One region of the Streptomyces sp. V4I23 genome, then DNA from elsewhere that is predicted to be linked to it. Evidence: riboswitches for the same ligand, from Rfam matches in the RefSeq annotation. Region 1 holds a riboswitch; each other region holds the start of a gene.

Region 1 (9,388 bases):
CCCGGCCTGGATGACGTCCACCCGGCCGGGGTGCATCACACCGATCGCCGCGCGCTCGTCGTGCGTCGAGTTCAGCAGCATCGTCGTGACCTCCTCGACCTTCTCGTAGGAGATGCGCGAGTGGTGGATCCTGGCCGGGTCGTACGTGTCGAGGCCGAGCGCGATCCCGGCCACTGTGGTCACGGAACCGGCGAGGCCGACCAGGGTGCGGGCCTCGTCGATCGGGACGGTCTGCGCCGCGAGGTCCAGCGCGGCCTCGATGTCGGCGCGGATCGCCGCGATCTGCTCCGGCGTCGCGGGGCTGCTCGGCGCGTGCCGCTCCGTCATCCGCACGCAGCCGATGTCGACCGACCGGGCGGCGCGCGCATGCTCCTCGCCGACCACGAACTCGGTCGAACCGCCGCCGATGTCGACGACCAGGTACGGCTTGTCCAGGTCGGTGCGCCCCGCGAGCGAGCGGGTGGCACCGGTGAAGGAGAACTCGGCCTCCTGGTCGCCGGAGATGACCTCCGGCTCGACGCCGAGGATGTCGAGGACGCCGCGGACGAAGTCGTCGCGGTTCTCGGCGTCCCGGGAGGCGGACGTGGCGACGAAGCGTACGGTCTCGGCGCCGAGCTCCTTGATGACGGCGGCGTACTCGCGGCAGGCCGCGAAGGTCCGCTCCAGCGCCTCGGGGGCGAGCCGCCCGGTGCGGTCGACGCCCTGCCCCAGCCGGACGATGATCATCCGCCGGTCGAGGTCGACCAGGCTGCCCGACTCCGGGTCGACGTCGGCGACGAGGAGCCGGATGGAGTTGGTGCCGCAGTCGACGGCGGCGACGCGGGTCACTTGTCGTCCTCCTCCGTGACGAGGCCGGTCACGCACGGGCCCTTGCGCCACCACTCGGGCAGCATCGCGATCGCCTCGTCCCCCAGCGGGTTCACGCCGGGGCCCGCCGCGAGCGAGTGGCCGACCAGGACGTGCAGGCACTTCACCCGGTCCGGCATGCCGCCCGCACTGGGGAAGCCCTGGAGCACCTCGATCGCGTCGCGGCGCGCGATGTAGTCCTCGTGCGCGGCGCGGTAGGCGGCGGCCAGCTCGGGATCCGTGGCCAGGCGTGCCTGCATCTCCTTCATGACGCCGTTGGCCTCCAGCGTGCCGATGGCGGACGCGGCCCGCGGGCAGGTCAGGTAGTACAGCGTGGGGAAGGGCGTCCCGTCCGGCAGACGGGGTGCGGTCTCGACGACATCCGGCTGCCCGCAGGGGCAGCGGTGCGCGATGGCGCGCAGTCCGCGCGGCGGCCGGCCGAGCTGCTGCTCGAACGCGGCGATGTCCGCGTCGGTCGGCTCGGTGTGCTCGGTGGTGGGAGGAGGGGTTTCCATGCCTGCCTTGCTGCTGTGTTCGCTACTGGGGGCTACTGGCGGTCGGCGTTGTCCACGCCGTTCCAGACGTTCGAGTACCAGGGCCGGTCCGCCGCGCTCTCGTCCTCGCGGCGCTCCTCGGCGGTCTCGGGGTCGATCACCGTGTAGCCGGTCTCGCCCGGGAGCACGTAGTGCAGGTGCTCACGGGCGAGGCGCCGGATGTACATGTCGTCCTGGAGGCGGGCCTTCTCGTCCCGGAGCTCCTCGACCTGCTCGCGGGCCTCGGCCATCCGGCGTTCCTGCTCGGCGATCTCGGCGCGCTGGGAGACGTACTGGCGCATCGGGTAGGCGAGGGCGACCACCAGGGAACAGACGACCAGTGCGAGGAACGCGGCCCGGCCGGTGAGCCGGGAGCGGCGGGCCTGGCGACGGCTCTGCGACCGGTAGACGCGGGCGGCGGTCTGCTCGCCGAGCAGCCGCAGTCTCGTCGCGGTGGAGAACCGGTCCGGCTCCGGCCTGCGTGCCATGCTCTCTCGCCTCCCCTTTCACACGCGTACGTCCCCGGACACGGTACGGGACCGGGGCCGGGGACGTACGGAGGCGGGGGTGTCAGCCCGTGGTCAGCCCTTGAAGCGCGGGAAGGCGCTGCGGCCGGCGTACACCGCGGCGTCGTCGAGGATCTCCTCGATGCGCAGCAGCTGGTTGTACTTGGCGACGCGCTCGGAGCGGGCCGGGGCGCCGGTCTTGATCTGGCCGCAGTTGGTGGCGACGGCCAGGTCGGCGATGGTGACGTCCTCGGTCTCGCCGGAGCGGTGGGACATCATGCACTTGAAGCCGTTGCGCTGGGCGAGCTCGACGGCGTCCAGGGTCTCGGTCAGCGAACCGATCTGGTTGACCTTGACGAGCAGGGCGTTGGCGGTGCCCTCCTCGATGCCGCGGGCCAGACGCTCCGGGTTGGTGACGAACAGGTCGTCGCCGACGAGCTGGACCTTGGAGCCGAGCTTGTCGGTGATGACCTTCCAGCCGGCCCAGTCGTCCTCGAACAGCGGGTCCTCGATGGAGACCAGCGGGTAGGAGGCGACGAGCTCCTCGTAGTACTCGGTCATCTCGGCGGCCGAGCGGGCCTTGCCCTCGAACAGGTACGCGCCGTCCTTGTAGAACTCGGACGCGGCGACGTCCAGCGCGAGCGCGATGTCCTTGCCCGGGGCGTAACCGGCCTCCTTGATGGCCTCGAGGATGAGGTCGAGGGCGGCGCGGTTGGAGTCGAGGTTCGGCGCGAAGCCGCCCTCGTCGCCGAGGCCGGTGGACAGGCCCTTGGTCTTCAGCACCTTCTTGAGGGTGTGGTAGACCTCGGTGCCCCAGCGCAGGGCCTCGGAGAAGGACTCCGCACCGATCGGCGCGATCATGAACTCCTGGATGTCCACGTTGGAGTCGGCGTGCGAGCCGCCGTTCAGGATGTTCATCATCGGAACGGGCAGCAGGTGCGCGTTCGGGCCGCCCAGGTAGCGGAAGAGCGGCAGGTCGGACGCCTCGGAGGCGGCGTGCGCGACGGCGAGGGAGACACCGAGGATGGCGTTGGCGCCGAGCGACGCCTTGTTGTCGGTGGCGTCCAGGTCGAACATCGCCTGGTCGATCAGGCGCTGCTCGGTGGCGTCGTAGCCGACGAGCTCCGGACCGATCTGCTCGATGACGGCGAGGACGGCCTTCTCGACACCCTTGCCCTGGTAACGGTTCTGGTCACCGTCGCGGAGCTCAATGGCCTCGAACGCACCGGTGGAGGCGCCGGACGGAACAGCAGCACGACCCGTGCTGCCGTCGTCGAGGCCAACCTCGACCTCGACCGTGGGGTTGCCTCGGGAGTCCAGGATTTCCCGGGCTACGACGACGTCGATGGACGGCACGAGCATCTCCTTCTGGGATGTGACGCGAGAAATGTGCAGAGGTCTGCTTGGCCTTGCGGCAAGAGCCTAACCGTCTCGGGGACAAAGGCCGGCCGATGCCCGCCCCGTGGGACGAAAAAGGGCATGAACGCTGGGCTTGCCGGACAAAACCCCCGCAAGCTACCCGTAAGTAAGGCTCTTCGGGGCCCTTCACGACCGAAACCCCGGCCCGGCGCTTACGGGGGAAGCAGCGCCGGACCGGGGTGCTCGGAACCCGTCCGCGGGCCCGCGGACGGCGGGCGGTCAGCTCAGGTGGAGCTGCTGGCCCGGGTAGATGACGTCGGCGTTCTCGATGACGTCCTTGTTGAGGTCGAAGAGCTTCTTCCAGCCGCCCTTGACCTTCTCGGCCTCCGCGATCTTGCCCAGGGTGTCCCCGGCCTTGACCTTGTACTCGCCGTCGCCCTTCTTGAACGACGTGGCCGCGGCCTTCTTCGGCGCGGGGGCCTCGGCACGCTCGGAGCGGGTGGTCGGGACCTCGGCACGCTTCTCGGCCGGCTCGGCGGCGGGCTGCGACGCCGGCTCGGCGGAGCCGCCGTTGTAGGGGGCGCTGGAGAGGCCCACGCCGCAGTTCGGCCAGGCGCCCTTGCCCTGACCGGCGAGGACCTTCTCGGCTATCGCGATCTGCTGGGACTTGGAGGCCTGGTCGGCGGAGGGGGCGTACGCGGTGCCGCCGTAGGCCGCCCAGGTGGAGGCGGAGAACTGCAGGCCGCCGTAGTAACCGTTGCCGGTGTTGATGGACCAGTTGCCACCGGACTCGCACTGGGCGACGGCGTCCCACTCGGAGGCGGTGGCGGCGGACGCCGAGGTCGCGCCGAGCATCGGGGCCGCGATGGCGGCACCGGCGACGCCGGCGAGCGTTGCGAGACGAACAGTCTTCGACGAGCGGCGGTGCTTGGCCTTGCCGGAACGCAGCATGGAGCTTCTCCTCACCGACGCCTGCGAGGTGAGCTGTCGGGTTCGGGCCGGAAGAGTTGCCCGGCCGCGCGTCGATGCGCGCGGCTCCACCCCCAGCCGTTCTCGGCCGTCGTGATCGACGGCCGGGACCGGCACTTACCTTGGGTCCCCCGCTCCTGCCTTCGGCGCACTGAGCGACGACTGTTCCCCCCGACCGACGGCAGGATTCGGCGTGACGGTCGACGGTGCCCGCGGTGGCGAGCGGTTCCGACCGTAAACACACCGCTCCCCGATGTCCAAAGTCGAACATCGGGGAGAAATCGCCCGAACTTCCCTCCACTTGGGAGGCGTTTGCGCAGGTCGGGCATGGCTTGGGCGAATTTGCTGGGCGATATCGGCCAGTTGCGGCAAAGAGACCCTTGTCTCACTTACACAGAACGGACATATACCGGCGAATCGCCGCTTGAACTACTCGCCGTTCAGGCCGAGATCAAGGCTCTGACCGGGGAGGATGAGATCGGGGTCGGCGCCCACAGTCTTCTCGTTCGCCTCGTAGAGGGCGCCCCACCCCCCGGGCACCTCGCGCTCGTCGGCGATGGCCCACAGAGTGTCGCCCGGCCGGACGGTGTACGTACCGTCGGACGCGCCCTCTGTCACCCCGTCACGTGCCGATGCGTCACCTCGTGAGGCATGACGACCGCTTTCGCGCTCCTTATCCTCGATGCCCGTTTCGGCATCGTCGGGGGCGGGCTCGCCCCGGTGCCTGCCCGCGCCGGTCGCGGGGTCGGACGCCTCGGCACCGTCCGTGCCGGCGGACAGGACCGGGGACGCCTGCGCGTTGCCGTCCTCGGGCGTGGGCGTCGTGGAGACGTCCGGCTCGGGGGTCTCCCGCGAACCGTCCGGCGCTTCCGCGGCCGGGTCGCCGGCGCCCGCGTCACCGGAGTCGGAGTCGGCCGGCTCACCCGTGTCGGACCTCGTGTCGGCGCCGGCCTCCGGGCTCTCGTCCGGCAGGGGCAGGAGGTCCCCGGGGTCGACACCGGTCGCGGCGTCGTCGTTGGTCAGCCCCGCGATCGGGGCGCACACCTGCCAGGCGTCGGGCCCTTGTGCGTCCAGCACCTTCTCCGCGACCGCGATCTGCTGCGAACGGCTCGCCAGGTCGGCGCTCGGCGCGTACGCCGTGCCGCCGAACTCCTCCCACGTCTGCTGCGACATCTGCAGCCCGCCGTAGAAGCCGTTGCCGAGGTCAGCGCTCCACATGCCGCTGCTCTCGCATTCGGCGACGCGGTCCCAGGTGGCCGCGTCGGCGGCGGAGGCGGAGCCCGCGCCGAGCAGGGGGAGCGCGATGGCGGATCCGGTCACCCCTGCCGCGACGACGATGGCCGGAGCCTGACGGGGGCGGCGGTGACGTCCGTTCCCGGAGCGCATGCGGTTGCCTTTCGCGTGACTACTGGGGACTGTGCGGCCTGCTGATGCCTGCCGAGTCGACGGTGAACGTAGCCGCATTCGAACGTGAGTCACAAGTCGATGCAGCGCAGATCACGTAAAAGTCACAGACTTGACGCTGCGTCAGCCCCTGAGGGCGGTGAACTCAACGGGCAGAGTGCGCAATCCGCGCATGATGAGTCCCCCACGCCACCGCAAATCGGCTGGATCGCCCGCAAGTCGCAAGTCCGGCATCCTCCTGAGCAGGGTCGCGATCGCCGTCTGTCCTTCGAGCCGGGCGAGCGGGGCGCCGAGGCAGTAGTGGATGCCGTGTCCGTATCCCAGGTGCTGGTTGTCGCGCCGGGACAGGTCGAGCGTGTCGGGCTCGGTGAACCGCTCCGGGTCGCGGTCGGCGGCGGCGAGGACGACGAGCACGGGGTCGCCGGCCGCGATCCGCTGTCCGCCGATGTCCAGCGCCTCGGTGGCGAACCGCCAGGTCGCGAGCTCGACGGGACCGTCGTAGCGCAGGAGTTCCTCCACGCCGGTCTCCAGCAGGGCGCTCTCGCCGGCCGCGAGCGAGCTCTGCAGCCGCTCGCGCTGCACGGGATTGCGCAGCAGGGCGTACACGCCGTTGCCGATGAGGTTGACCGTCGTCTCGAAGCCCGCGAAGAGAAGGATGAACGCCATCGCGGCGGCCTCGTTCTCCGTCAGGTGCTCGCCGTGGTCCGACGCCTTGATGAGCCCCGAGATGAGGTCGTCCCCCGGGTCGTTCCGCTTGCGGTGGATCAGCTCGGCCAGGTATCCCCGCATCTTCTTCACAGAGCGGGCGACACCGCCGCGCGGACCTCCGCCGTGACGGATCATCATCCCGGCCCAGTCGCGGAAGTCGTCCTGGTCCTCGCGGGGAACGCCCAGCATGTCGCAAATGGCGTAAATGGGCAGCGGGAAGGCGAACTCGTGGATGAGGTCGGCGCTCCCCTTTGCAGCGAAGTTGTCGATCAACCGGTCCGTCAGTTCCTGCACGCGCGGCGCGAACTCCGCCACGCGCCGCGGTGTGAACGCCTTCGACACCAGGCGGCGCAGCCGTGTGTGATCCGGCGGGTCGATGTTGAGCAGATGCGTCATCAGCTCGGCCTTGCGCTCGCCCGGGATACCCGTCTTGCCCTTGGCGTGCGCGGGCTCGTCGTGATGCGCCGGGTTCTTGGACAGCCGCTGGTCCGCGAGCGCCTGCTTCGCGTCCGCGTACCGGGTCACCAGCCATGCCTCCACCCCGGAGGGCAGCGCGGTGCGGTGCACGGGCGCGTGCTCGCGAAGCCAGGCGTAGGCGGGGTACGGGTCGGTGGCGAACTCCCAGGTGAAGAGTTCGGGCGCGGTGTTCGGGTCGTTCACACCCCGACGGTATCCGGGCCGCTGCGCCCCTCCGCCGCGCGGATCGCGTCGCGGTAGGCGCGGGCCGCCGCGCGCAGGGCCGCCTCCGGGTCGACGCCGTCCGCCTCGGCGCGTACGGCGAGGTGCAGCAGCTCGTACCCGATGCCCTCGCCGGCCGGCGGCGGCGCGTCCAGTCCTGCCGTCCGCACCCGGGAGGCGAGCTTGGCCGCGAGCGCGAGGCCGGGCTGGCCGAGCGGGACGCCGTCGGTCACCGACGCGCGCTGCTTCTCGATCGCCTTGGTGCGCAGCCAGTGCTCCTTGACCTCCTCCGGCGTCTCGGCGGTCTCGTCGCCGAAGACGTGCGGATGCCGGTGGATCAGCTTCTCGACGATGGTGCCGGCGACGTCGTCGATCGAGAACGGCGCCTCGGCATCCTCCTCCGCGATGCGCGCGTGGAAGACGACCTGGAGGAGTACGTCGCCGAGCTCCTCGCGCAGTTCGGCGCGGTCGCCGTCCTCGATGGCCTCGACGAGCTCGTACGCCTCCTCGATGCCGTACTTGGCGAGGCCCTTGTGCGTCTGCTGCGAGGACCAGGGGCAGGCGCGGCGGATGCGGTCCATGACCTCGACGAGGTCGAGCAGCCGCGCGCCGGGCAGGTCGTACGAGCCGGGCAGCAGCTCCAGGTCCGGCATCCGGACCTGGCCGGAACCGCCGAGGCCTGCCAGTCCGTCGGTCAGCGCCCGGTCGCCTTCGCCGGAGGCGAGGACGACCACGGTGCGCCCTCCGGCACAGGCGTCGACGAGCTCCCGGGCGCTCGGCGTGGCCTGCTCGACGGCGACACCCGCCTCGCGCAGGTACGGCAGCTGCGGGTGGGAGGCGTCGGCGCAGAGCACCTGGTCGGCGGCGTGCAGCGTCTGCCACGCCGGCCAGGACAGCAGCCCGGGCGCCACGCGGTGGCTGGCGGTCAGCAGGACGATACGGCCGGCGTCGACAGGTTCGGTCACCCCTCGAACCTACCTCGGCTCAGGCACCGGCCTCGACGGCCTCCGCGTCCTTGGAGACCTGGGTGATCCAGGGCGCCTTGTAGGCGCCGAGCTCCAGCTTGGTGTCGTCCCAGGCGCCGTAGCGCGGGTTCACGTCGATCTTCAGCGACTTGGCGGCGGCGGTGAACACCTCGTTCATCCGCTCCTGGCCCTCGGGGCCGTTCGTCACGCCGAGCGCGGTGGCCAGCTTGTTCACGAGGACGTCACGGCGCACGACCTCGTCGAGCCGGCCGGGGGCGACTCCGCGCTGCTGCAGATACATGGCGGCCAGCTGTTCCTGCCCGCCGGACTGCTCCGTGAGCGCGGCCCGCGCGTCCTGGATCTCCTTGCGGGTGACCTTGACCCCGGCGTCGGCGGCGGCCTTCTCCACGATCCTGTCCACGATCAGGTCGTAGAGCTTGGCCCGCCCGAGCTGCCCGGTGTCCTTGATCAGCTGGGCGGCCTGCGGTGACGCCTGCTGCGCGTCGCGCACGTCCTTGACCTCGGCCTGGACGGTGGACACCTCGATCCGCTGCCCGCCGACGACGGCGGCGGCCCCGGGGTGTGCCTCGTTGCCGCAGGCGGCGAGGAGGGGCGCGGCGGCGATGATCGCGGAGACGACGAGCGCGGTGCGACGACGGCGGTGCAAAGGGGCCTCCCGGCGTGATGTGCATATGAAGGGTGGTGCGCAGCACCTCGTTGAGGGGTGGTGGTCGGGCGACGGGTGGGCGCACAAGGCCTTGCGATGATCGATGGTAGGCAGTCGGAGTGGCGTGGGCCACTGATTCGCCAAACGATTCGCCAGGCGGTGGGGATGCGGCGGGGAGGCCGGGCCCTACGTACGGACCCGCTCCGGCTCCGGAGCGGGTTCACGGCGGCTGTCCGGGCGGAGCATGATCGTGCGGGAGACCACGAACGTGGCGGGGATCGCCGCCGCCGCCGCGATCAGCGGGGCGTACCGGCTGCCGAAGTGGAGCACGTCCACCAGCAGGTACACCCCGCTCGTCGTCACCACGAAGTTCGCCGCGTTGGTCAGCGGGAAGAGCAGGAACTTCCGCCACGTCGGCCGCGTGCGGTACGTGAAGTACGAGGTCAGGAAGAACGAGCCGACCATGCTCAGCAGGAAGGCGACGACATGCGCCGCCACGTACGGGAGCCAGGTCAGCAGCACCAGGTACAGGCCGTAGTACGTCCCGGTGTTCACCGCTCCCACCAGGGCGAACCTGACGATCTGGCCCCGTACCGTCATTTCCCTACCAGTTCCCCCGCGCGCCTGTTCCGCTCGTCGTCCCGTCGGGGAAGGCCGGCGTTGGTCGCCTTCACCAGGAAGTGCGGACGCCGCTTCACCTCGTAGTAGATGCGGCCGACGTACTCGCCGACCACCCCCAGCATCAGCATCTGC
Region 2 (9,388 bases), 2.7 Mb from region 1:
CGCTCGCTGGTCGAGCCGATCCGGTAGGCGTGCAGCAGGTTGCCGTAGAGAGCGTTGGCGTACAGATACTGGCGCCGGCGCACCGGCGGGACGTGGTCACCGTACGCGTTGAGCACCTCGGCGAGATCCGGATCGTCCATCGCTTTGGACAGCAGCTCGAACTGGAGCCGGTGCTGGCTCGTGATGTCGGCGCGCCGCTGGTAGCCGTTGGCGGCCTCCATGTGCTGAAGCTGGGTGGCGAGGCTGGAGTTCTGCCGGCGGAGCTGGCCGTGCTGGATGATCAGGGCGACGAGGACGGCGCCGAAGGCCAGGCCGGAGAAGACGGCGTTCGCGGCGGAGACGTCGGTGTCGGGTGCGAGCGCCTCCATCGTCGAACTGATGGCGAGGCTGAGCGCGGCGACCAGTCCCACCACGCCGGTCGCGGAGGCGATGACCAGCGCGATACCCGCCGCCACCCCCCGCTGGTGCCGATTTCCCTGTGTGCTCATGTCAACCCCCGAGACAGGCGACCGGGCACCGGACCGGGCGGAGTGCGGGCGCAGCCCACCGGTGAGCGGTCGTCGACTGCATGACTGCTGACTCCCAGAGTGCCGAGCGGCTCTGACCGGCGGGGAGGCGGAGACGACGGCGCACGGAGGGAACGCCGAGGCGCTCCCTCCGGGGCCGTGTCGAATGTGTGCCCGGTACGCGCTGCTAACAATCGTTCACTTCACGTGCGCCCTTATCCTGGGCCGCCGGAGCAGTCCAACCGTCCGAGGTGCAGCAGTGAGCCCGAGCACGTCGCAGATCCCCGTCGTCGTCCTCGCGGGCTTCCTCGGATCAGGAAAGACCACGCTGCTCAACCACCTGCTGCGCCGCAACGGCGGCAACCGCATCGGTGTCGTCGTCAACGACTTCGGGTCGATCGAGATCGACGCCATGACCGTCGCCGGGCAGGTCGGTTCCACGATCTCCCTCGGCAACGGCTGCCTGTGCTGCGCCGTCGACGCGAGCGAGCTGGACGACTATCTCGACAAGCTCACCCGCCCCTCGGCGCGGATCGACGTCATCGTCGTCGAGGCCTCCGGGCTGGCCGAGCCGCAGGAGCTCGTGCGGATGATTCTCGCCAGCGACAATCCCCGGATCGTGTACGGAGGGCTCGTCGAGGTCGTCGACGCCGCCGAGTTCGACAACACCAGGGCCCGGCATCCCGAGCTCGACCGGCACCTCGCCGTCGCCGACCTCGTCGTCCTCAACAAGACCGACCGCGTGGACGAAGCCGGACAGGAGCGGCTGCGGGACACGCTCGCCGAGCTCGCCGGGGCCACACCCGTCGTCTCCGCGCAGTACGGACGGGTCGATCCCGCCCTGCTCCTGGACCCTGCCGTACGGCCCGAACAGGAGGAGAAGGTCCGCCAGCTCTCCTTCGAGGACCTGTACGCGGAGGCGTACGACCGCGGGCACGGCCACGGGCACGAGGGGCATCTGCACGCCGCGTACGACAGTGTCTGCGTCGCCCTCGACGTACCGGTGCACCCGCGACGGCTCATGGCGTTCCTCGACTCCAGGCCCGCCGGGCTGTACCGGATCAAGGGCTTCGTCGACTTCGGCGCGGCGGATCCGCGCAACCGGTACGCCGTCCACGCGGTCGGGCGCTTCCTGCGCTTCTCCCCGCAGCCCTGGCCGGCCGGCGAGCCGCCCATGACGCAGCTCGTGCTCATCGGCTCCGGCATCGACGCCGCAGGGCTCCGCAAGGAGATCGAGGCCTGCGCGCTGAGCGGACCCGGGGACCGCCCCGACGAGCGCAGCATGTGGGGCGTCCTGCGCTACGTGCCCACTCAGCCGGACGGGGTGGACGAGCCGGGGGAGCCGGACGGGACCGGCACCCCCGACCAGGAGCTCTAGCTCGCGGGACCCGCCAGGACCGCGACCGGTGACGTCAGCGGCGTGCCCGAGCCGTCACGGCGCGGGTCGAGCTCCGGCAACTGCGCCGGTGCGCCGTTCTTCTGCGCCGCGCGCGCCGGGGTTGCGCCGGCCCAGGCCAGGACCAGCATGTCCTCGCCCTTCAGGAAGCGCTGGCAGCGCACACCCCCGGTGGCGCGCCCCTTGCGCGGGTACTGGTCGAACGGCGTGAGCTTCGCCGTCGTCGGAGCCTCGTCCAGCGTGCCCTGCGAGCCGGCCACCGTGAACACCACCGCGTCCCCGGCCGGGTCGACCGCGGTGAACGAGATCACCTCCGCACCCTCCGCCAGCTTGATACCGGCCATACCGCCTGCCGCCCGGCCCTGCGGCCGCACCTGCGCGGCGGGGAAGCGCAGCAACTGCGCGTCGGAGGTGATGAAGACCAGGTCCTCCTCGCCCGTACGCAGCTCCGTGCCGCCCACGATCCGGTCCCCGTCCTTGAGCGCGAAGACCTCCAACTCGTCCTTGTTCGACGGATAGTCGGGGACCACCCTCTTGACCACGCCCTGCGCGGTGCCGAGCGCGAGGCCCGGCGAGGACTCGTCCAGCGTGGTGAGACAGATGACCTGCTCGTCCGCCTCCAGCGTCAGGAACTCCGCGACCGGAGCACCGCCCGCCAGGTTGGGGTCGGACGCCGTGTCCGGCAGTTGCGGGAGCTCGATCACGGACAGGCGCAGCAGCCGCCCGGCCGACGTCACCGCACCCACCTCGCCGCGCTGCGTCGTGAGCACCGCCGAGACGATCACGTCGTGCTTGGTGCGCTTGGTGCCGTGGTCCTCCAGCGGCTCACCGGTGGCGGTGCGCGCCAGCAGGCCCGTCGAGGACAGCAGTACGCGGCACGGGTCGTCCGCGACCTGGAGCGACGCGGCGGGCGCGGGCACGCCCGCGGACTCCAGCAGCACCGTGCGCCGCGGGGTCCCGAACTTCTTGGCCACCGCGGCGAGTTCGGCGGAGACCAGCTTGCGCAGCTCGGAGTCCGACTCCAGGATCCGGGTGAGCTCCTCGATCTCGCTGTTGAGCCGGTCGCGCTCGCTCTCGAGCTCGATCCGGTCGAACCGGGTCAGGCGCCGCAGCGGAGTGTCGAGGATGTACTGCGTCTGGATCTCGCTCAGCGAGAAGTGCTCGATCAGGCGTTCCTTGGCCTGGGCGGAGTTGTCGCTGGAGCGGATCAGGCGGATGACCTCGTCGATGTCGAGCAGGGCGACGAGAAGTCCCTCGACCAGGTGGAGCCGGTCGCGGCGCTTGGTGCGGCGGAACTCGCTGCGCCGGCGCACCACGTCGAACCGGTGGTCCAGGTAGACCTCCAGCAGTTCCTTCAGCCCCAGCGTGAGCGGCTGGCCGTCCACCAGCGCCACGTTGTTGATGCCGAAGGACTCCTCCATGGGGGTCAGCTTGTACAGCTGCTCCAGGACGGCCTCGGGGATGAAGCCGTTCTTGATCTCGATGACCAGGCGCAGGCCGTGCTGCCGGTCCGTGAGGTCCTTGACGTCGGCGATGCCCTGCAGCTTCTTCGCCGAGACCAGGTCCTTGATCTTGGAGATCACCTTCTCGGGACCGACCGAGAAGGGCAGTTCGGTGACGACCAGGCCCTTGCGGCGGGCGGTGACCGTCTCGACGGACACGGTGGCGCGGATCTTGAACGTGCCGCGGCCGGTCTCGTAGGCGTCCTTGATCCCGCCGAGGCCGACGATCCGGCCGCCGGTCGGCAGGTCGGGGCCGGGCACATGGCGCATCAGCGCTTCGAGGTCGGCGTGGGGGTATCTGATCAGGTGCCGCGCCGCGGCGATGACCTCGCCCAGATTGTGCGGGGGCATGTTGGTCGCCATGCCGACCGCGATGCCGGAGGCCCCGTTGACCAGAAGGTTCGGGTAGGCGGCGGGGAGGGCGACCGGCTCCCGCTCCTGGCCGTCGTAGTTCGACTGGAAGTCGACCGTGTCCTCGTCGATCGACTCCGTCATCAGACTGGTGGCGTCCGCCATGCGGCACTCGGTGTACCGCATGGCGGCCGGCGGGTCGTCGTTGCCCAGCGAGCCGAAGTTCCCGTGGCCGTCGACGAGCGGCAGGCGCATCGAGAACGGCTGCGCCATGCGCACCAGGGCGTCGTAGATCGACGCGTCGCCGTGCGGGTGCAGCTTGCCCATCACCTCGCCGACGACGCGGGCGCACTTCACGTAGCCGCGGTCGGGGCGCAGGCCCATCTCGTTCATCTGGTAGACGATGCGGCGGTGCACCGGCTTCATGCCGTCGCGGGCGTCGGGCAGGGCGCGGGAGTAGATCACCGAGTACGCGTACTCGAGGAAGGAGCCCTGCATTTCGTCCACGACGTCGATGTCGAGGATCCTCTCCTCGAAATCGTCCGGCGGTGGGGTCTTCGTGCTGCGGCGGGCCATCGCGGCTGCTGCTCCTTCACGTACCAGGCTGGATCTGACGCCGACCATTGTGGACCGTCCCGCTGACAACGTGGACCGCGACCCGGGTACGGGGGCCGCCGCGGCCCCGCGGCCGCGTCCCCCACGAGCGGGCGAACAACGCCGACCGGCGGCCGGGAACTTCGCCAGGTGTCAGCACGCTTGCATACAGTGGCAGGTCTGGCAGCACATTCAGCATCGCGATCGAAGGGACGTACATGCCCATGGGTCACACGGCCACAGCTCAGGCCGACTCCGGCGGCCTGACAGCGACCGAGCACCGCCTGGCCAACGGCCTGCGCGTCGTGCTCTCGGAGGACCACCTGACCCCGGTCGCCGCGGTCTGCCTCTGGTACGACGTCGGCTCCCGTCACGAGGTCAAGGGCCGTACAGGACTCGCCCACCTCTTCGAGCACCTCATGTTCCAGGGCTCGGCCCAGGTGAAGGGGAACGGCCACTTCGAGCTCGTCCAGGGCGCCGGCGGCTCGCTGAACGGCACGACCAGCTTCGAGCGCACCAACTACTTCGAGACCATGCCCGCCCACCAGCTGGAGCTGGCGCTCTGGCTGGAGGCCGACCGCATGGGCTCGCTGCTGGCCGCGCTCGACGACGAGTCGATGGAGAACCAGCGCGACGTCGTCAAGAACGAGCGCCGCCAGCGCTACGACAACGTGCCGTACGGCACGGCGTTCGAGAGGCTGACCGCCCTCGCCTACCCCGAGGGCCACCCGTACCACCACACGCCGATCGGCTCGATGGCCGACCTCGACGCGGCGACCCTCGAGGACGCCCGCGCCTTCTTCCGCACCTACTACGCGCCGAACAACGCGGTGCTGTCGGTCGTCGGGGACATCGATCCGCAGCAGACGCTCGCATGGATCGAGAAGTACTTCGGCTCCATCCCGTCCCACGACGGCAAGCAGCCCCCGCGCGACGGCACCCTGCCGGACGTCATCGGCGAGCAGCTGCGCGAGGAGATCGTCGAGGAGGTCCCCGCCCGCGCCCTGATGGCCGCCTACCGCCTCCCGCACGACGGCACCCGCGAGTGCGACGCCGCCGACCTGGCGCTCACCGTCCTCGGCGGCGGCGAGTCCTCGCGGCTGCACAACCGCCTGGTGCGCCGCGACCAGACGGCCGTGGCCGCCGGGTTCGGGCTGCTGCGCCTGGCCGGTGCCCCGTCGCTCGGCTGGCTGGACGTCAAGACCTCCGGCGGCGTCGAGGTTCCGCAGATCGAGGCCGCCGTCGACGAGGAGCTCGCGCGGTTCGCGGCCGAGGGCCCGACGCCCGAGGAGATGGAGCGCGCCCAGGCCCAGCTCGAGCGCGAATGGCTCGACCGCCTCGGCACCGTTGCCGGCCGTGCCGACGAACTGTGCCGTTACGCCGTCCTGTTCGGCGACCCGCAGCTGGCGCTGACCGCCGTACAGCGCGTCCTCGACGTCACCGCCGAGGAGGTGCAGGCGGTCGCCGAGGCCAGGCTGCACCCGCGCAACAGGGCCGTCCTGGTCTACGAGCCCATCTCCGCCGACGACAGCGACATCAGCGACGAGGCCGCGGCGGCCGACGAGAACGACGAGCACAAGGGGGCGGACCAGTGAGCGACGCTGCCGTGACCATGGACTTCCACTCGCAGCCCACCCCCGGCACCGCCCGGCCCTGGGCCTTCCCGGCCCCCGAGCGCGGCACCCTGGACAACGGGCTGACCGTGCTGCGCTGCGACCGCCCCGGCCAGAAGGTCGTTGCCGTGGAGATCCTCCTCGGCGCGCCCCTGGAGGCGGAGCCCGAGGGCCTCGACGGCGTCGCCACGATCATGGCCCGCGCCTTTTCGGAGGGCACTGACAAGCACAGCGCCGAGGACTTCGCCGCCGAGCTGGAGCGCTGCGGCGCCACGCTCGACTCGCTCGCCGACCACCCCGGTGTCCGTGTCTCGCTGGAGGTCCCCGCATCCCGGCTGCCCAAGGGGCTCGGTCTGCTCGCCGACGCCCTGCGCGCCCCCGCCTTCGCGGCGGGCGAGGTCGACCGGCTCGTCCGCAACCGCCTCGACGAGATCCCGCACGAGATGGCCAACCCGGCCCGCCGCGCGGCCAAGCAGCTCTCCAAGGAGCTCTTCCCGTCGTCCCTGCGGGTGTCCCGGCCGCGCCAGGGCACCGAGGAGACGGTGGCGAGGATCGACTCCGCGGCCGTACGGGCCTTCTACGAGGCGCACGTTCGGCCGTCCACGTCGACCGTCGTGATCGTCGGCGACCTCTCCGGGATCGATGTGGACGCGGTCCTCGCCGAGACCCTCGGGGCCTGGACGGGCGACAAGGCGCCCACCCGGCCCGTGCCGGCGATCACGGCCGACGACACCGGCCGGGTGTTCATCGTCGACCGCCCCGGCGCCGTTCAGACGCAGCTGCTGATCGGCCGTACCGGCCCCGACCGCCACGACAGCGTCTGGCCCGCCCAGGTGCTCGGCACGTACTGCCTGGGCGGCACGCTGACCTCCCGGCTCGACCGCGTCCTGCGCGAGGAGAAGGGCTACACCTACGGCGTACGGGCCTTCGGCCAGGTGCTGCTGTCCGCCCCGGACGGCTCGGGTGCTTCGATGCTGGCCATCAGCGGTTCCGTGGACACGCCGAACACCGGCCCCGCGCTGCAGGACCTGTGGACGGTGCTGCGCACGCTGGCGGCGGAGGGGCTCACCGACGCCGAGCGCGACGTCGCCGTGCAGAACCTGGTCGGCGTCGCCCCCCTGAAGTACGAGACCGCGGCGTCGGTCGCGGCCACGCTCGCCGACCAGGTCGAGCAGCACCTCCCGGACGACTACCAGGCGCAGTTGTACGCCCGCCTGGCCGCGACGGGCACGGTGGAGGCGACCGCGGCTGTGGTCAGCGCGTTCCCCGTGGACCGTCTGGTCACGGTGCTGGTCGGCGACGCGGCGCAGATCGAGGCCCCGGTCAGGGCGCTCGGGATCGGTGAAGTGACCGTCGTCAGCGGCTGATCGAAAGCCGCGCATCAGAAGAGGCGCACAGAACGGGTGCGATGCATCCAAACGGAACCCCGGCTTCGAGTCGTATGCCGGGGTTCCGTGCTATGTCCGGCTTGTTGGGGAGATGGCCTGTCTGCCCTGTGGCATGCGCTACAAAAGGCGCTGTCCGTTTGGTGATCGACGGATGACCTGCCTAGCGTCGGTCCGGCTGTCCGCCTGGATCACGCCGCACCCGCGGCATCGGACAGTCATCGCCGAGTCCCCTTCAGGCGCGAGCCCGGGGAGCCGGGGACCCAGTCCCCTGGGGTGAATCGGACGCCTTCGCCCGCGCGGAGGGGCCCGTAGGAGACCTTCCTGCTCCGAACCCGTCAGCTAACCCGGTAGGCGAGAAGGAAGGAAAGGACCAGCCTTTTCATGGCGTTCACCCGTGCCACCGGGAAGCACCGTGCCCCGAGCCGTCTGACGCGCAGGAGCCGGAACATCGCCGGCGTCGCGACTCTGGCCACCACCGGCGTCATCGGAAGCCTCGCCTCCCCGGCGCTCGCCGCCGACGCCGAGCCCTCGGTCGAGGACACCGGCCTCACCCAGATCGTCTCCATGGGGTCCATCGCCGACGAGATCGCCGACCAGGCCGCCGCCCAGAAGCAGGAGGCCGCCGAGGCGGCCGCCAAGGCCCGGGCGAAGGCGAAGGCCGAGGCCGAGGCGAAGCGCAAGGCCGAGGCGCGCGCGAAGGAGGCCCGCGAGGCCAAGGAGCGCGCCGCCCGTGAGGCCGAGCGCCGCCGCCTGAACTCCTTCCGGCTGCCCGTCGCCGGCTCGTTCGTGACCACCGGTTACCAGGCCGGCGGGTCCCTGTGGTCCTCCGGCAGCCACTCCGGCGTCGACTTCCGCGCCGCGTCCGGCACGTCGGTCGTGGCCGTGGGCGCCGGCACCGTCGTCGAGGCCGGCTGGGGCGGCGCGTACGGCAACAACATCGTGCTGCGCATGAACGACGGCACGTACACCCAGTACGGCCACCTGTCGTCGATCAATGTCTCGGTCGGCCAGCGGGTGATGCCCGGCCAGCAGATCGGCCTCGCGGGCTCGACCGGCAACTCGACCGGACCGCACCTCCACTTCGAGGCCCGGACCTCGCCGGAGTACGGCTCCGACATGAACCCGATCGCGTATCTGCGCGCCCGCGGCGTAAGCGTCTGACCCGGCGTCCTCGCGAAGACCCCCGGCGTACGCCGGGGGTCTTCGCGCTTCGGCGACGGTGCCTCCGACGCCCGGCAGCCTCACCGTCCGCCGCCGGTGCGTTCGGCTGCACGCCGCGTACCGCTCGGCGGACGCCCCTGCCGCCGACCGCGCTCGGCGTCCGGCACCGCTCGTCCCGACCGCGAGGCGGTCCCGCCGGCCCGGTCGGCGGGATCCCTGGCGGCCCTGGCTGTGTCCCACGGCCGGTTTCTGGCGCTGCCGGGGGCGGCTGTGCTGCGGTCTCCGCGGCCGTCCCTCTGCCTGTGGCCGGATGTGAGCCGTGGGCCTCGGGTGTGTCCGACGGCAGGTTTCTCGCGCCGCGGGCCGTCTCCGGCGGTCCGGCGACGCGCGACGCGGGGATCGTATTACGTCGTTTCCGGCCAAAAGATATCCATGGATTCCGGTCGGCCATCGGAAAATCCCGTGGACTGGAATAGAGTCACCGGACACGAGTCAATCGGCTGCGTTTCGCGCGGATCAAAGCGGAGGTTCGGACATGCGCATTCCCGCGCACTCTGTATGCACAGCGATCCGCGACGACATCGTCTCCGGTGTGTTCGAGCGGGGCAGCCGGCTCACCGAGGAGAACCTCGCGCGCCGCTACGGGGTCTCCCGCGTCCCGGTCCGCGAGGCCCTGCGGACCCTGGAGTCGGAGGGCTTCGTCGTCACCCGCCGCCATGCCGGCGCGCACGTCGCCGAGCCCACCGAGCAGGAGGCGGCCGACCTGCTGGAGATCCGCATGCTGCTGGAGCCGCTCGGCGCCGCGCGTGCCGCCCAGCGGCGCACCGAGGCCCATCTCAAGGTGCTGCGCGGCCTGGTGAGGCTCGGTCAGGAGAGA
Region 3 (9,388 bases), 1.6 Mb from region 1:
CACCGGCGACGGCGGCCGCGTGCCGCTCGCCGACCCGCTCGGCGAGCGAGGCGCGCGCCAGGTACTCGTCGGGGTCCGAGGTCAGCGCGAGCTGCAGGCCGGGATCGATGCCGCCGGAACGGTACTGCGCGGTGGCGACGGAACCGAGTGCGTTGCGGGAGGCGTTGAGCCGCTCCGTGCGGCGGGCGGCCTCGTCGCGCAGCTCGTCGAGCGCTCCGCGGGCCTGCGCCGTCAGCTCCTTGGCGCCGTTGTACTTCTCGGTCGCCTCCCCGGCCTCCTGGTACAGCCGGTCGACGCGGGCCTTGAGCTGGGCGGGCGTGAGACGGGGCTCGGCGTGCGCCGAGCCGTCGAGCGCGGTCGTGGTCGCCGCGCCTGCGAGCGCGAGGGTGGCTGCGGTGCGGGCGGCCGGCCCGGTGAGCGGATGCTGCCTCGGTTTCCGGTGCGCTGCCACGGGGCGTACACGTCCTTCCTGCGTACCTGCGTACCTGCGTACCTGCGTACCTGCGGTCCGGCGGCGTACCGCACGGGGGAGCGGTACGCCGCCGGATCTTTCGGCGGGGGTGGCCGAGCCGTCCGGCTGCACGACGGCGGTGGGGAGCCGGCCACCTGGGCGCTGACGCTAAACCGGGCGGTCCCGGGACGGAGAGGTGACGACGGGAAGTGCCCGAACCTGGACGGCGATGTCCGCTTTCTGTGCGCCGGACGCCGGTGCCCGGCCGCATTGCGGCGCAGGGCCGACCGAACGCCGCGATCGGGCTCCCCCGGCCGCCGGACGGTGGTACGGCGCCGATTAGGCTCCGCCCCATGGACGTACTCATCAATGTCTTCGTCGCGCTGCACATCATCGGCATCGCCTCCCTGCTGGGCGGCTTCCTGACCCAGATGAAGGCGATGGGCGCGGGCACGGCCCGCTTCAACCCGGTGATGCTGCACGGTGCGCTGACGATGCTGATCACAGGCGTCGCGCTGGTGGGCCTCAACCAGGCCGACGACCAGACGGTGAACAACCTCAAGATCGCCATCAAGCTGGCGGTCCTGGTGGTGATCCTCGGCCTGGTCTACGTCAAGCGGGACGAGGAGCGGGTCGACAAGGCGCTCTTCGGCGCCGTCGGCGGTCTGACGGTCGCGAACGTCTTCATCGCGACGCTCTGGACCTGACCGACCCCCGGCACACGCGTGCCCGGACGGCGGGACCGTCCGGGCACGCGGGGTGAGCGACCGGGTCAGACCGGGCGGACGCTGCCGTAGATCGGCATGTAGTAGATGGACTCCTCGCGGACGTTCTCGCCCGGCTTCGGCGCGTGGATCATCTTGCCGTCGCCGATGTAGATGCCGACGTGGCTGATGTCGTCGTAGAAGAAGACGAGATCGCCGGGGAGCAGGTCCGCCGTCGCCACGCGCTGCCCCACCTCCACCTGGTCCCAGGTGGTGCGCGGCAGATCGACGCCCGCCGCCTTCCAGGCCGCCTGGGTGAGCCCCGAGCAGTCGTACGAGGACGGGCCCGTCGCCCCCCACACGTACGGCTTGCCGATCTGGGCGCGGGCGAAGGCGAGGACTTCGTCGGCCCTGGTCGCGTAAGCGTCGTCGCCGGTCCCGGTTCCCGTCTCCAGGGGCGGCTGGTCGCTCTCCTGGCGCTGCCGCTCCGCCTCGGCCTCGGCGCGGGCTCTGGCCTCCGCCTCGGCCTTCGCCTTCGCCTCCGCTCTGCGCCGCGCCTCCGCCTCCTTCTCGCGCTCGATCGCCGCCAGCCGGGCCTTCTCCTCGGCGGTCAGCTTCGACAGCAGGGTGCGCGCCTCGGCCAGCTTCGTCTGGACCTTCTCCTTGCTGATGCGCAGGGCCTGCTGGGAGTCGGTCAGCGACTCCAGCCGCTTCGTCGCCTCCGCCCGCTGCTTCGCGGCGGCCGCGCGCCGGGTCTCGTAGTCGGTGACGGCGGTCCGCTGCTGGTCGGTCATCCGGTCCATCAGCTGCGTCTGGTCGAAGTACGCCTGGGGGCTGTCCGCGAACAGCAGCGCCGCGGTCGGGGTGACCGCGCCGGTGCGGTACTGCGCCGCGGCATAGGCGCCGAGGGCGCGACGCGACTCGTTGAGCTTCTCCGCGCGCGTGGCCGCCTCCTCGAACAGGGTGTCGACCTCGCGCCGCTTCTCGGCGGTGGCCTCCTTCGCCTTGTTGTACTCCTGGGTCGCGCTGCCCGCCTGCCGGTAGAGGTCGTCGACCTTCTTCTGCACCTCTTCGACGGAGGGCTTGGGGTCGCTGGGCGCGGCGGTGGCGCTCTGTGTCGACAGGAGGGCGGCGCCGGCGAGGGCGGCCGTCGTGAACCCGACGGCGTGGGAGGGTTTCGTGCTGCGGCTGCGGATCCTGCGATGCGACGCCAAGGCCGGCATCTCCTTCTTCCGTGGACCGCCTACCGGGTTAGCTGTCGGGTTCGGGCAGAACGGAAGATGCCCTACGGACCGTGGACAGGCGGTCCGATTCACCCCGGTTGTGCATAGTTCGGGTCCCCGGTTCCGAACTGCCTCCGGGGCAGCCCGAATTCGGCGGAGTCGACCCGTTCGGCGCGGTTCGCCGGGAGGGGTGCGGGCCGTCTGGTCGAGCACGCTAGCCAACTCGTGTGCGGGCTGTGAAGGTTGATGTTCGATATGTCCGATACATTTTCGTGACCTCTTTCGGTGCCGGCCGCATATCCGGCACCGGCGTGGCGCGCCGGGCAGGGCCGGTCACGGAATGTGACCTGCCCCGTATGGGCATGCGGGCCCGGTTGTCGGTCCGGCCGCCTAGACTCGATAAGCGATGAGCAGCCTCTTTGACGACAGCTTCCTGGCGGATCTCCAGCCCCACGGCGAGGAGCCTCCTCCGCCCCCCGAGGAGTCGGCTCCGGAACCGATCCCGGACGACCTCTTCCAGGGCGCCTACGACGTGCCGCCGGCCCGCGACGGGTACTACCGCGACGGCGCCCCCCGGCCTGCCGTCGACGCGGCCGCCCTGCTCGAGGGGCTGAACGAGCAGCAGCGCGCCGCCGTCGTCCACACCGGCTCCCCGCTGCTCATCGTCGCCGGGGCCGGTTCCGGCAAGACGCGCGTGCTCACCCACCGCATCGCCCACCTCCTGGCCACCCGGCACGTGCACCCCGGCCAGATACTGGCGATCACCTTCACCAACAAGGCCGCCGGCGAGATGAAGGAGCGCGTCGAGCACCTGGTCGGCCCGCGTGCCCATGCCATGTGGGTCATGACCTTCCACAGCGCCTGCGTCCGCATCCTGCGCCGCGAGTCGAAGAAGCTGGGCTTCACGTCGTCGTTCTCGATCTACGACGCCGCCGACTCCAAGCGCCTGATGTCGCTGGTCTGCCGCGACCTGGAGCTGGACCCGAAGAAGTTCCCGCCGAAGTCCTTCAGTGCCAAGATCTCCAACCTGAAGAACGAGCTGATCGACGAGGAGACCTTCGCCGACCAGGCGCAGGACGGCTTCGAGAAGACGCTCGCCGAGGCGTACCGGATGTACCAGGCCCGGCTGCGCGAGGCCAACGCCCTGGACTTCGACGACATCATCATGACCACAGTCCACCTGCTCCAGGCGTTCCCCGACGTCGCCGAGCACTACCGGCGCCGCTTCCGGCACGTCCTCGTCGACGAGTACCAGGACACCAACCACGCCCAGTACACGCTCGTGCGCGAGCTGGTGGGCGAGGGGTACGAGGACCTGGAGCCCGCCGAGCTGTGCGTCGTCGGTGACGCCGACCAGTCGATCTACGCCTTCCGCGGCGCGACCATCCGCAACATCCTCCAGTTCGAGGAGGACTACCCGGACGCGACCACGATCCTCCTGGAGCAGAACTACCGCTCCACCCAGACGATCCTGTCCGCCGCCAACGCGGTCATCGAGCGCAACGAGTCCCGCCGCCCGAAGAACCTGTGGACGAACGCGGGCGCGGGTGCCCGGATCACCGGCTATGTCGCGGACACCGAGCACGACGAGGCCCAGTTCGTCGCCGACGAGATCGACCGGCTCACCGACGCGGGCGAGGCGAAGGCCGGCGACGTCGCCGTCTTCTACCGGACGAACGCCCAGTCCCGTGTCTTCGAGGAGATCTTCATCCGCGTCGGCCTGCCCTACAAGGTCGTCGGCGGCGTGCGCTTCTACGAGCGCAAGGAGGTCAGGGACGTCCTCGCCTACCTGCGCGTCCTCGCCAACCCCGAGGACAACGTCCCGCTGCGCCGCATCCTCAACGTGCCCAAGCGCGGCATCGGCGAGCGCGCCGAGGCGATGATCGACGCCCTCGCGCTCCGCGAGAAGATCACCTTCCCGCAGGCGCTCCGCCGCGTCGACGAGGCGTACGGCATGGCGGCCCGCTCCGCGAACGCCGTCAAGCGGTTCAACGTGCTGATGGAGGAGCTGCGCACCATCGCCGAGTCCGGCGCCGGACCGGCCACCGTGCTCGAAGCCGTCCTGGAGCGCACGGGGTACCTCGCCGAACTGCAGGCGTCCACCGACCCGCAGGACGAGACGCGCATCGAGAACCTTCAGGAACTGGCCGCCGTGGCCCTGGAGTTCGAGCAGGACCGCGGTGAGGAGGAGGGTGCGGGCACGCTCGCCGAGTTCCTGGAGCAGGTCGCGCTCGTCGCCGACTCCGACCAGATCCCCGACGAGGACGAGGAGGGTACGGGTGTCATCACGCTGATGACCCTGCACACCGCCAAGGGCCTCGAGTTCCCCGTGGTCTTCCTGACCGGCATGGAGGACGGCGTCTTCCCGCACATGCGGGCGCTGGGCCAGACCAAGGAGCTGGAGGAGGAGCGGCGCCTGGCGTACGTCGGCATCACCCGCGCCCGCGAGCGCCTGTACCTGACGCGCTCCTCGATGCGCAGCGCCTGGGGCCAGCCCTCGTACAACCCGCCGTCGCGCTTCCTGGAGGAGATCCCCGGCGCGCATGTGGAGTGGAAGCGCACCGGCCCGATGGCCGCGCCGGCCGGACCGACGTCGGGCATCACGTCGTCGCTGTCGTCGTCGCGTGCACGCGGCGGCGCGTCCGGTTTCGCCACGCGGCGCACCAACGACAAGCCGGTGATCGCGCTGTCCGTGGGCGACCGGGTCACGCACGACCAGTTCGGTCTGGGGACCGTGGTCGCGGTCTCGGGGTCGGGTTCGGACGCGCAGGCGACGATCGACTTCGGCGACGAGAAGCCGAAGCGGCTGCTGCTGCGGTACGCGCCCGTCGAGAAGCTCTGACAGCGAAGCGAGGCGGGGGCCGCGGCCCCCGCCTCGTTCATGCTCGCTGTGGCCTGCCCGCCGCTTAGGTCGGGTCGAGGCCGTGGCCGCGCAGCCACGGCAGCGGGTCGATGGCCGAACCGCCGCCGGGGCGCACCTCGAAGTGCAGGTGCGGGCCTGTGGAGTTGCCCGAGTTGCCCGAGTAGGCGATGACGTCGCCCGCCTTGACCGAACCGCTGCGGATCTTGGTGGTGCTGAGGTGGCAGTACCACGTCTCCGTGCCGTCGGCCGCCGTCACGATCGCCATGTTGCCGTAGGCGCTGTTCCACTGGGTGCGCACGGTGCCGTCCGTGGCGGCCAGCACCTCGGTGCCGTACTGGACGGGGAAGTCGATTCCGGTGTGCAGGGACATCCAGTTGACGCCGGACTGGCCGTAGTAGGCGCTGAGCCCGTCCCGCTTGACGGGAAGCACGAACTTGGGCCGCAGCGCCTCGCGCCGTGCCGCCTCCGCCTCGCGCTTCTTCCGCTCCGCCTCCTGGCGGGCCTTGAGGTCGAGGCGCTCCTGGGTGCGGGAGGCGCGGTCACCGAAGTCGCGGGCGTCCTCGCTGAGCGCGGCGAGCTGCGTGTCCATCTTGCTGTTGGCGGCGACGTGCTTGACCGAGGTCGGGTCGGCGGCCGCCAGATTGGGCGCGTCGTCCTTCTGCTCGCTGCCGAGGCTGCCGACGGAGGCCGCGGCGATACCGGCGACGCCCATCACGCAGGCGGAGGGCACGGCGACGGTGAGAAGCGCGGAGCGCTTGGCGGGCGTACGGCGCCGGCCGCGGCTGCCGCCGGAGCGGCGGACCGGGCGGGGGGTGACAGGAGCGGCCGGGACGGAGGTCATGGTCTGCGTCAGCGCGTCGTGCGGGGACTCGCCACTGTTCTCCGGGTCGTCGCCGTACTCGGCGTCGTGGCCGTGACCGGCTTCGTACTCGGTCGCGTAGCCCTCCTCCGCCACGGCGTCGCCGGTGTCCGGGCCCTCGGGGTGCGCGGCGCCCGCGAAGTCCTGGTCGGGGACGTCCTGGGCGTGAATGTCCGGCGTCTGGAAGTCCTGGAATTCCGGTGCGTACTCGGCGTCCTGGAAGTCCGACCTCTGGAAGTCCTGACCGGAATGTTCCGCGCCGGGCAGATCGGTGGTCTGGTAGTCGGCGTAGCCGGTGTCGTACTCGGCCGCCGGGACGAACTCGTGCTCCGGCGTGAACTGTTGCGGTACGAGACCTTCCGGCGTGGTCGCCGTGCCGGGGTTCCAGGCGGTCGCGTCGTAGGCGCCCGTCTCGAAGGACGAGGAGGACCACTGGCCGGTCGCGTCGTACGCGAACGCCGCGGCGGCGGTCTCGTACTGGCCCGTCTGGTCGGCCTGGTTCCATGCGCTCGCGTCCCACTGGCCCGTGGTGTCGTACTGGCCGGTGGTGTCGTACTGCGCGTACTGCTGGTCGTACTGCGGCTGTTGGGCCTGCTGTGCGGACGCGTACGCGTCGTAGCCGGCCGTCTCGTGCGCCCCCGTGTCCCACTGGGACGCGTCGTACTGGCCGCTGTGCCCGGACTCGTAACTGCCCGGCATGGCGCCGAAGAGCGGATCGGACTCGAAGCTGCCGGTGGCATAACCGGTGTACCCGGCGTGGGCGTGCTGGTCGTTCACCAACTTCTCTCTCGCCTCGGCAGCAGGACCTGCATCCGGGACCGCCGGATTGCAGGGGTCCCAGGGGGAAGCAGTGGCGCGACTGTACCCGGCGGTCCGCGATGGCGACAATCTTCGGCGGCATCTCCGCAATCAGGAAACGGGCAATCAGCCGTCTTTCGGCGGACTGCGGGCACAGCTTTGGCCCTACGTTCGAGAAGCGTTCGAGAAAATGTCGGTTGCGAGTACCGCCCGGCATCGTCTCGTCCGGCGGCCGGGCTCAGGCGACCGAGACCGCTCCCGAAGGACCGGCCGCGGCCGCACCCGATGCGAGCGCTTCTCGGATCCCGGCGGCGACGGCGGGGTGAACCGGCAGAGCGAGATGGCCGATTCCGCTCACTCGTACGTTCTGGGCGAGAAGGTCGGGATGGTCGATGCAGGCCGTCTCGACCGGGACCATGATCCGGTCGAGGTCGCTCCAGAAGCTGACGAAGCGCGTACGGCAGCCGGGCGCCGGCATGCGCAGCTCCTCGATGACCGACGAGCCGGGGCGCATCTGCCGCACGATCGGGTGCGCGCCGGCGAGCGGCGCGAACGCGGTCCCCGCATGCGGGGTCCCGAGCGTGACGAGCGTACGGACACGGTGGTCGCCGCCGAGACGCTGCACGTAGTAACGGGCGATGAGGCCGCCGAGACTGTGCCCGACGATGTCGACCTCGCGCTGCCCGGTCCGCGCGCAGATCTCCTCCACATGGCGGCCGAGCAGCTCGGCGGCGGTGCGGATGTCGCAGGTGAGAGGGGAGTAGTTGAGGCACTCGACATGGTGCGGGCCGTGCCGGGCGAGCGCGCGCCTCAGCAGGACGAACACCGAGCGGTTGTCCACGAACCCGTGGAGCAGGACGGTGGGCACGACGTCGGCACGGGCCGCGGGCAGCTGTGCCGTGCCGGGAGTGGAGCGCCTGCGGGGCGGGCGCTCGGCGGTGATCCCGGTCGGGTAGAGGACGAGGTGTCCCGCGAGGATCGCGAGCTCCAGGGCGGTGGCGCGCAGGAGCGCGGCGGGGAGGAGGTGGCGCAGTCCGTTCAGCCACTGCGCGGTGAACTCGGTGACGACGCGGCAACAGGGCAGAGGCATGGCCTTCACAGCGACCTCCCGACCGGCGCCCCCGTGCGGCCCGGGTGCGCCCTCGTGGGGCGCGCGCTGCGGAAGCGGTCGCCGCGCCACCGTGACGTGCGGCTGTCGGCACGGCGGCGCGGCGACCTGTGTGGACTGCGGCGGCTCCCCTGGTGCGGTCGTGCCCGCCGGGGCCGCGCGGCCTGCGCGGTGCCTGGTGCCGGTACGACGCTCAGCGAAAAATGTCCCACGTGTGATTTCCCCCTCGCAGTCCACCGCGAAACGGCGGCTTGCGGGATGCTGGACATCTGCAGATAACGTTCGTTCACTCTCCGCGCTCCGCTCGCCGGGCGCGGGGACCCGTGCCCGAGGCGGCGCAGTCGGTATGTGGAGGCAGTGATGGGTGTGACGGGTCCGATCCGCGTGGTGGTCGCCAAGCCGGGTCTCGACGGACACGATCGCGGTGCGAAGGTGATCGCGCGGGCGCTGCGTGACGCCGGTATGGAGGTCATCTACACGGGGCTGCACCAGACCCCCGAGCAGATCGTGGACACGGCGATCCAGGAGGACGCGGACGCCATCGGCCTCTCGATCCTCTCGGGCGCGCACAACACGCTCTTCGTGAAGGTCATCGAGCTCCTGAAGGAGCGCGACGCGGAGGACATCAAGGTCTTCGGCGGCGGCATCATTCCGGAGGCGGACATCGCGCCGCTGAAGGACAAGGGCGTGGCGGAGATCTTCACGCCGGGCGCGACGACGGCTTCCATCGTGGAGTGGGTGAACACGAACGTCCGCGCGGCGGCGTAGCCCGATGGGGGTACCTCCCATGCCCGGAGGGCTATGGGGGAGGGCGGCGTACCGGGCTGCGCTCCCGGGGCGCGCCGGCCCGGTGAGCGCGGCGCGCCCTCGGCGGCCCGCTTTCCCGGGGCCCGGCTTCTGGGGCGCGGCTTCTCGGGCGCGGCCCCGGCCCGTGTGCCTGACGCGGCCTGTGCTCTCGGGCGTGGCCCGGCAGCGCGCCCGGGGGCACCGGAGGCCCAGCGCCCCGGGGGCGCGAGGCCCCGGCCCCTCAGCGCTCCAGTTCGGCGTGCATCGTGGCGCGCAGGCGCAGCGTCGACACCAGGCGCTGGAACGCCTCCGACCAGTACCCGCCCGCTCCCGGTGACGCGTCCTCCTGCTCCGCCGGTGTCGCCGTCAGGACCTCCAGGCGGGACGCCTCCGCCGGGGACAGGCAGCGCTCCGCGAGGCCCATCACGCCGCTGAAGCTCCAGGGATAACTCCCCGCGTCGCGCGCGATGTCGAGCGCGTCGACCACCGCGCGGCCCAGCGGCTCCGCCCACGGCACCGCACAGACGCCCAGCAGCTGGAACGCCTCCGACAGCCCGTGCGCGGCTATGAACTCCGCGACCCAGCCGGCCCGTTCC

What was found. Region 1 has a riboswitch for cyclic di-AMP ahead of QFZ82_RS23915 (transglycosylase family protein). Riboswitches for the same ligand answer to the same signal wherever they lie in the genome.
Region 2: it holds a riboswitch for cyclic di-AMP, as region 1 does, so the genes downstream of both, QFZ82_RS11415 (M23 family metallopeptidase) here and QFZ82_RS23915 (transglycosylase family protein) in region 1, are expected to answer to the same signal.
Region 3: it holds a riboswitch for cyclic di-AMP, as region 1 does, so the genes downstream of both, QFZ82_RS16565 (C40 family peptidase) here and QFZ82_RS23915 (transglycosylase family protein) in region 1, are expected to answer to the same signal.

The regions. Positions count from the first base shown of each region.
Region 1 covers NZ_JAUSZW010000004.1:4,742,772-4,752,159, reverse strand. Annotated here, with positions in the region: gene QFZ82_RS23935 (Ppx/GppA phosphatase family protein) at 1-828, opposite strand, end outside; gene QFZ82_RS23930 (DUF501 domain-containing protein) at 825-1,361, opposite strand; gene QFZ82_RS23925 (septum formation initiator family protein) at 1,394-1,867, opposite strand; gene eno (phosphopyruvate hydratase) at 1,961-3,247, opposite strand; gene QFZ82_RS23915 (transglycosylase family protein) at 3,524-4,195, opposite strand; cyclic di-AMP (ydaO/yuaA leader) riboswitch at 4,199-4,372, opposite strand; gene QFZ82_RS23910 (transglycosylase family protein) at 4,643-5,599, opposite strand; gene QFZ82_RS23905 (cytochrome P450) at 5,741-6,985, opposite strand; gene QFZ82_RS23900 (nucleoside triphosphate pyrophosphohydrolase) at 6,982-7,968, opposite strand; gene QFZ82_RS23895 (SurA N-terminal domain-containing protein) at 7,988-8,635, opposite strand; gene QFZ82_RS23890 (GtrA family protein) at 8,822-9,235, opposite strand; gene QFZ82_RS23885 (glycosyltransferase family 2 protein) at 9,232-9,388, opposite strand, start outside.
Region 2 covers NZ_JAUSZW010000004.1:2,048,879-2,058,266, reverse strand. Annotated here, with positions in the region: gene QFZ82_RS11440 (DUF6082 family protein) at 1-488, opposite strand, end outside; gene QFZ82_RS11435 (GTP-binding protein) at 766-1,884, shown strand; gene QFZ82_RS11430 (DNA topoisomerase (ATP-hydrolyzing) subunit A) at 1,881-4,331, opposite strand; gene QFZ82_RS11425 (pitrilysin family protein) at 4,574-5,944, shown strand; gene QFZ82_RS11420 (M16 family metallopeptidase) at 5,962-7,329, shown strand; cyclic di-AMP (ydaO/yuaA leader) riboswitch at 7,560-7,718, shown strand; gene QFZ82_RS11415 (M23 family metallopeptidase) at 7,732-8,511, shown strand; gene QFZ82_RS11410 (GntR family transcriptional regulator) at 9,047-9,388, shown strand, end outside.
Region 3 covers NZ_JAUSZW010000004.1:3,186,506-3,195,893, reverse strand. Annotated here, with positions in the region: gene QFZ82_RS16575 (C40 family peptidase) at 1-451, opposite strand, end outside; gene QFZ82_RS16570 (hypothetical protein) at 805-1,158, shown strand; gene QFZ82_RS16565 (C40 family peptidase) at 1,224-2,378, opposite strand; cyclic di-AMP (ydaO/yuaA leader) riboswitch at 2,381-2,544, opposite strand; gene pcrA (DNA helicase PcrA) at 2,785-5,220, shown strand; gene QFZ82_RS16555 (M23 family metallopeptidase) at 5,285-6,877, opposite strand; gene QFZ82_RS16550 (triacylglycerol lipase) at 7,137-7,988, opposite strand; gene QFZ82_RS16545 (cobalamin B12-binding domain-containing protein) at 8,367-8,774, shown strand; gene QFZ82_RS16540 (DUF5691 domain-containing protein) at 9,034-9,388, opposite strand, start outside.